One region of the Halomonas sp. 3F2F genome, then DNA from elsewhere that is predicted to be linked to it. Evidence: predicted binding sites of a transcription regulator. Region 1 holds the regulator's gene; the other holds the start of a gene.
What was found. Region 1 encodes LexA, which represses DNA repair genes until DNA is damaged. Its sites were predicted from a motif close to TACTGTNTANNTANACAGTA; they were not measured.
Positions count from the first base shown of each region.

Region 2: a site for LexA is predicted at 2,870-2,889, ahead of dinB (DNA polymerase IV). Genes of this name have one in related genera too.

Region 1 is NZ_JABUZE010000029.1:34,101-37,860, forward strand. It holds gene INT21_RS02820 (L,D-transpeptidase) at 1-168, opposite strand, end outside; gene INT21_RS02825 (TetR/AcrR family transcriptional regulator) at 146-823, opposite strand; gene lexA (transcriptional repressor LexA) at 1,161-1,838, shown strand; gene INT21_RS02835 (energy-coupling factor ABC transporter permease) at 1,899-2,570, opposite strand; gene purU (formyltetrahydrofolate deformylase) at 2,657-3,511, opposite strand.
Region 2 is NZ_JABUZE010000011.1:5,061-8,820, forward strand. It holds gene INT21_RS00830 (UbiH/UbiF/VisC/COQ6 family ubiquinone biosynthesis hydroxylase) at 1-163, opposite strand, end outside; gene INT21_RS00835 (NAD-dependent protein deacetylase) at 279-1,127, shown strand; gene INT21_RS00840 (protein adenylyltransferase SelO) at 1,175-2,650, shown strand; gene dinB (DNA polymerase IV) at 2,913-3,760, shown strand, end outside.

The DNA.
Region 1 (3,760 bases):
GGTTTGACCACTGCCTTCCTGCTGCCCTACGCCTTTCTCACCGGTGGACACAGCGCACGTGTACTGCAGCGTGCGCCCTTGCCACCAGCATAGCTGCTGGTGTTTGATATTGATTTCTATCCAACCACCATTCTGCGGGGGTAGTTCAGCTAGCGTGGGCGTTCGCATAATGTCCTTCATCAGCAGCAGGCGGTAGCGGAGCATTCATGGCAGCAACCACGACAGGGCGTAAACGTCTTACCAAATCCCTGACGGTCACTTGCTCATTATAGTCTTTCGCGGCAATGTCTCGCAGCGCATCTAAACCCGACAGCGTAAAAATCACGGTACCCAGCATGAAATGCAGTCGCCAAAAACGCTCAGCATCAGGTAAATCTGGCGTTGCCTGGCGCACCAGCTCAGTAAAGCGGGTAAACACGTCTCCGTACTGCTGTTGGATATAACGGCGTAAATGCCCTTGTGCCTGACTATACGCCAACCCTAGCAGACGCATAAACACCTTCAGGCTATTGCGCTCAGCTGGCACTGCCAACACCGTGCTTGCCATTGTTTCCAACAGCACTTCAAGCGGAATCACATCACCGTTGTACTGCGCTTCCAGCTCATCAAGCGCCGTGTGAAAACGTTGCGAGAAGGGGTCTAAATAGCGCGCAAACACCGCTTGGATAAGCGCCTTTTTGGAACCAAAGTGGTAATTGACAGCCGCCAAATTAACCCGCGCTTTACTGGTGATATTGCGTAGCGATGTTTCGGCAAAACCACGCTCGGCAAACAGCACCTCAGCGGTATCGAGGATACGTGTTACCGTATCAGATTGCGCCATAGCGCCCTCCAGAAAACGAGTGTTTAAAACATCGTTAAATACTATGCCATAACGCTATTTGGCTCAATCACTTATCTTTAGCTTTTTCCCCGATGCTAAAATGCAGCCTAGGCAGCCATTCAAACACCAGCTATCAGACGCTATCGGGTTTGCCACTGCCATAGCCTCTCAGACTCGTCGCTCCTATCTCCATTCCTGGCACCATTCGCATAATGACTGCCATGCCATAGCGAAACGCTCTAGCATGTACTGGACAGAGCAACATACTGTATACTTAACCACATACTGTTTAAGCCGACATGTAGCCACTGTCTTGTTCAATTTTTTGGAGTTTGTTATGTCGCGTCCTCTTACTGCTCGTCAACAGCATGTTTTTGATTTTATTGTTAAAACGATGTCTGAATTCGGCTATCCGCCGACCCGCGCAGAAATTGCCAAAGCGCTAGGCTTTCGTTCTCCTAACGCTGCTGAAGAGCATTTACGAGCGCTTGAGCGCAAAGGTGCCATCCGCATTATCCGTAACACCTCGCGGGGGATTCGACTGCCTAATCAGGAACCACAGGATATCGGTGATGTCTCGGCAACAGCGCCTGCCGCCAACGTAGAACCACTACCGAATGGCTTACCAGTCATTGGCGAAGTGGCCGCAGGAAGCCCGATTCTAGCAGCGGAACACATTGATCGTTATTGCCCACTCCCCGCTGAATACTTTACCCCCAAAGCGGATTACCTTCTTCGGGTGCGAGGCTTGTCAATGAAGGATGTTGGCATACTGGAAGGCGACCTTCTTGCCGTGCATCGCACCGACCGGGTTCGTGATGGCCAGATTGTGGTGGCAAGGCTAGAAGATGAAGTCACTGTAAAACGCTTTAAACGACAGGGCCATACGGTGACACTGATTGCTGAAAACAGCGACTTTGCGCCCATAGAAATTGACCTACGTACGCAGCAGTTGGATATTGAAGGGGTGGGAGTTGGTGTCATACGTGGCGGTAACGGCCAAGCACTGGGATAAGCGAGTAAGTGTAAATGCCGGTGAGGCACTCGATAGAGATACTCACCGGCTATCGCAATGTTACTGAGAGTCTATATAGCGACGATCATTAAACGTAGCTACCCAACTCGGGTGATACACCAATAAAATACTGAGTAACATCCCTGTGATAAAAGCCTCGGAGGGCATTAACAGGGGTAAGAAGCGCGCATACTCTTGGGCTAAGTACACAGCTTCAGAGTCAGTACCCGCCACCATGATTAGCAAGACCGCCGACAACCCTCCTGCCAGTGTTGCCAGCGCTGCGCCAAAAAAGCCGCATACGAATAAAAAGATCATCAAGTTATCCGGCAGGCGCCGGTCTACCCATCGCCATACCAGACCAGTAATGACCGCAGGTACAATGCCGGTTACCAATACATTAGCGCCTAGTAACACCCATTCGTTGCGACCTATAGCTGACATTGCAACATTAATCAGCACATTGCTGATTAATGCGAGAGGCATTTTGAATAGCAACGTCATTAAGACAGTGAAGACTAAGTGCAGGGTTAACCAATCGACTGCCTGAGCACGCAGTTGCCACATCAACACCACAGCGAGCGTCGCGGCTAACCACCGATGCTGAAGAGCCACATCGCCTATCAGCACTCGCCAAGGGCGCAGCCATATCATCCACGCAAGCACGCTCAACGATACCAACCACGTCAGCAACAATGCCCAGGGAGCTAAAACACTTTGCGCGAAAGACATGGATGCCCCTATCTACCCGTTCAGTTAACGACAAGCCAGCTGTAAACTTGAATTGACTAAAAACACTGCGTATCTAAACAGCATGCTTAGCTGAACACCACGGTCTTATTGCCATGGATTAATACTCGGTCTTCTAAATGCCATCGTAAACCACGCGCCAATACCGCTTTTTCGACATCGCGCCCAAAGCGCACGAGATCCGTTGGCGTGTGGCAATGACTTACCCGATGAATATCTTGTTCAATAATCGGCCCAGCATCCAGCTCTTCGGTGACATAGTGACAGGTAGCACCGATTAGCTTAACGCCACGCTGGTAAGCTTGATGGTAGGGCTTAGCACCGGCAAAAGAGGGTAAGAAACTGTGGTGGATGTTAATCACCCGTCCCGCGTAACGCGAGCAGAGCGAAGGTGGCAAAATCTGCATGTAACGTGCCAGCACAATGCAGTCAGCCCTTGCGCTATCAATCTGAGCTTGCACCTGCTCGAAAGCAACCTGCTTGTTATCAGGATCTACGGGCACATGATGGTAAGGAATGCCATACCACTCAGTGAGTGATCGCATATCCTCATGGTTTGAAATAACCCCGACAATATCGCAATCAAGCTCCCCAGCCTGCCAACGATAAAGCAGATCAACCAGGCAGTGAGACTCCCGCGACACCATCAACACCACACGCCTACGCTTTTGAGTATCGACGAGCGACCACTGCATATTGAAGGCTTTAGCCACCGGCTCAAACGCACTACGTAACGCCTCCGCCGACATACCCAACGAATCTGCCAAAATTTCGTATCGCATGAAGAATCGGCCGGTCTCAAGATCAGAGTGCTGACTTGCTTCAGTGATAGAACCACCTTGTTGAGCAATAAAGCTTGAGACACGCGCCACAATGCCCACTTGATCAGGGCAAGAAACCACCAAACGGTAATAATGAGACATAAATAAACACTCTTGACATATTTTAACGGCACGTTCGACAAGCACCTACCAGCGGTAGGGAAGCGGTATATAGGCGAAATAGTGTACCTTATGCTTATCAAGGAAGCACCGCAGCCAAATGCCACGATGATTGTTACCCGCCCCTGCCTTCCCGTATAGTTAAGGTCTTACTTTTTAGGCTTTTCATTACTGATGCACCCACCACGCGTTCAACTTCGTCCCCGCCGTCGCCCTCCCCTGCGCCTACTG
Region 2 (3,760 bases), on a different contig from region 1:
CATTAAGTGAGGAGATACGCAGGTCATAATCGCCGCTAAGCGGGGTGGGGGCGCTGCCGCGTTCTACCAGCCCAACCGACATGCCGGTATGGCCTAAACGGGCCGCTAGCGCGGCACCCACCATGCCACCGCCGACAATGATAATCTCGTGATCCCACTGCATGAGACACTCCTTACGTTGAATAACGAGGGCATATTGCATACCCCTTTATTGTCATACAGTATCGGTTACTTGTCGCAGTGTTGCATAGGGTGATCCATTGACGCAGGCCGTGGAAATGACAGATAGCATCGCGCAGGCGGGGGAGGCGCTGGCGGAGTTTATTGAGCGCCACCCTAAACTGTGGGTGATTACTGGCGCGGGAGTAAGCACCGACAGCGGCATTCCTGATTACCGCGATGCCGATGGGCAGTGGAAGCGACCGCCACCGGTACAGCATGGCGATTTTATGGCCTCACTTGCCGTACGCCAGCGCTATTGGGCGCAGGCGTTGATCGGCTTCAAAGCCATGCGTGAAGCCCAAGTGAGCGGTGCGCATAAGGCGTTGGCGGCGCTTGAAAGCATGGGCCACGTGGAGCTGCTGGTGACACAGAACGTAGACCGTCTGCATCAGCGGGCGGGTTCCAGCAAGGTCATTGATCTGCATGGACGAGCAGACGTGGTGGCGTGCATGACATGCGGTTATCAACTTATGCGTCACGCCATGCACAGCGAAATGGCCAGGATGAACCCGCGTTTTGCAGCGCTAGATGCCCACCATGCGCCCGACGGCGATGCGGATTTAGAAACTGATTTTTCGACGTTTAAGGTGCTGGATTGCCCGCGCTGCCAAGGCATCTTAAAGCCCCAGGTTGTTTATTACGGCGATGTGGTGCCGCCAGCGCGGCGCTTGGCTGCCCAAGCAGGGCTGCAAAATGCCGATGCCGTACTGGCTGTGGGCACCTCGTTGATGGTGTATTCCGGCTACCGCTTCTGCCGTGATGCCCACGCCATGGGTTTGCCGGTGGCCTCGCTGTCGTTGGGCGTCACTCGCGCCGATGCGCTATTAACCCACCAGTGGCGTGCGCCGTTAACGCCAGTGTTAGAGCATGCTGTCGGTTGTTTGCAGCAGCGTTTACTTGACTAAAGTGCTAGGGTATTAGGCAACGATTGTCACCAACAGCGGAGTCGCCCGTGCTGTCATTTGAACACCAGTTTGCAACGCTTCCCGAGCCACTGTGGATGGCCTGCCAGCCCACGCCAGTGAGCCAGCCCACGCTGATTGCATTTAATCAGCGCCTGGCAGAAACGCTGGGGTTTAAGACAGGGCTGAAGAGTAAGCCTGATGATGCCACCCTTGCCCAGTGGTTTAGTGGCAACCAACTACCGCCGGGCGCAGAGCCACGGGCGCTGGGTTACGCTGGGCATCAGTTTGGTAACTTTGTACCGCAGCTGGGCGATGGCCGCGCATTGTTACTGGGGGAGGTCGTCGACCAGAATGGCATACGGCGCGACGTGCAGCTCAAGGGCAGCGGGCGCACGCCATTTTCCCGTGGTGGTGATGGTCGTTCGCCGCTGGGGCCGGTGCTGCGGGAGTATCTGGTCAGTGAATTTATGGCTGCAATGGGCGTACCCACTACCCGTGCGTTAGCCGCCGTTTCTACCGGCGAGCGAGTCGTGCGCCAACTGCCTGAGCCCGGCGCAGTCTTTACCCGCGTGGCAAGCAGTCATATTCGTGTGGGCACCTTTCAATTTGCTGCGGTACGCAGAGATGAAGCTGCCCTGAAAGCGCTGGCCGACCATGTGATTGAGCGCCACTATCCCGATGCCGCTAGTGCAGATGATCCTTATTTAGCCTTGTTAGAGGCGGTGGTTGCTCGCCAAGCAGCGCTGGTGGCGCGGTGGATGAGCCTTGGGTTTATTCATGGCGTGATGAATACTGACAACTGCAGCATTGCCGGAGAAACCATTGATTACGGCCCCTGTGCCTTTATGGAGCAGTTTGACCCGCAAAAAGTCTACAGCTCGATTGATCAAGGCAAGCGCTATGCCTTTGATAACCAGCCCGCCATTGCTCAATGGAACCTAGCCCGCTTTGCCGAAACGCTGCTGCCGCTGATGCGCGAAGAGGGCGATACCGTCGTCGAGCAGGCCACCGATATCATCCGCCGCTTTGGGCCACTGTTTGATACCGAGCAGCGCCGCCTGCATGCAGATAAGCTCGGCCTTGCAGCAGACAGCGACCAAGCGGTAACGCTAATGGAAGCGCTGGAAAGCCAGATGCACCAGGGGCGGATGGATATGACCGCCACCTTTGATGCGCTGACGCATTACGCCAGCACTGCAAGTGAAACGCACAAGGAAGCACTGCTGGCGCTGACGACTCAGCCGAATGAGTTGGCGGCATGGCTAGATAAGTGGCAAGCCGCACAGGTTGCCAGCCAAGACAGCAAGCGCTTAGCTGCTATGCGGCGTGCTAATCCGGTTGTTATTCCCCGCAATCACCGCATTCAGGAAGTTATTGATGCGGCTTATGAAGGCGATTTTACGCCGTTTCACAGCTTACTTGCGGTGGTCACCCAGCCCTTTGATGAATCCGCAGAAGCACGCCGCCTTGCAGCCCCCGCAACGGAAAACGAGCAGGTACTAAGAACGTTTTGCGGTACTTGATTTACCCAAGCTGAAAAGTAAGCCATCACGGCGGTAATAGCTCATAGCGGGGGTCTTTCGCCATGGCCGGAAAACAGTTCCCGACTTTTCCGGCATTCCCGCCATCCTTGGCGGTCAGATGGCGAAAGTAGCGCCCACGGACGGGGTCACAGCGCCCCCGCGAAGAGCTGTTCCGCCTAGCACATCAGTGATGTCATTGCTCACATCGCTCTTGTGGTAAACTGTGATTATTTACAGGTAGGGGCGGAGGCAAGGGCAACCTGTGCGCAAAATTATTCATTGCGACTGTGACTGCTTCTACGCAGCGGTTGAAATGCGCGACAACCCAGCGCTTAACGATGTGCCTATTGCGATAGGTGGCAGCGTTGAGCAGCGCGGGGTTGTCGCTACCTGTAACTACCCCGCCCGCGAATTTGGCATCCACTCGGCCATGCCCATGGCGCAGGCACTCAAACGCTGCCCACATTTGACCGTGATCCGCGGTGATATGGCCAAATACAAAGCGGTGGCGCGTCAAGTGTTTGCGATTTATCGCGATGTGACCGAACTGATTGAACCGCTCTCGCTAGATGAAGCCTTTTTAGACGTTACTGATGTTTCCCTGTGCAACGGCAGCGCCACCCGCATGGCCGAAGCGATTCGCCAACGAGTAAAGCGGGAAGTAGGCATTACCGTCTCGGCAGGCGTCGCGCCCAATAAGTTTCTTGCCAAAATTGCCAGCGACTGGCGCAAGCCCGATGGTCTGTTTGTGATCACGCCGAACGATATCGATGGCTTTGTGCAGCAACTGCCGGTCAAGAAAATCCACGGGGTAGGGCCGCGCACGGCTGAAAAATTGGCGGGGTTGGGTATTCAAACCTGCGCAGATTTGCGGGCTCGTCCGCTCACTGAGCTGGTCGAACAGTTTGGCCGCTTCGGGCATCGGCTGTTCGAGCTTAGCTTTGGGCGCGACGAGCGACCAGTGAAAACTCATCGTGAGCGGAAATCGATCAGCACCGAGCAAACTTACTCCCAGGACTTACCCACCCTGGAAGCCTGTCGCCAACAGATACCCGGTCTTCTCAACGACTTAGAGCAGCGCTATGCCAGACTAGACCCCGCGCCCGCCGT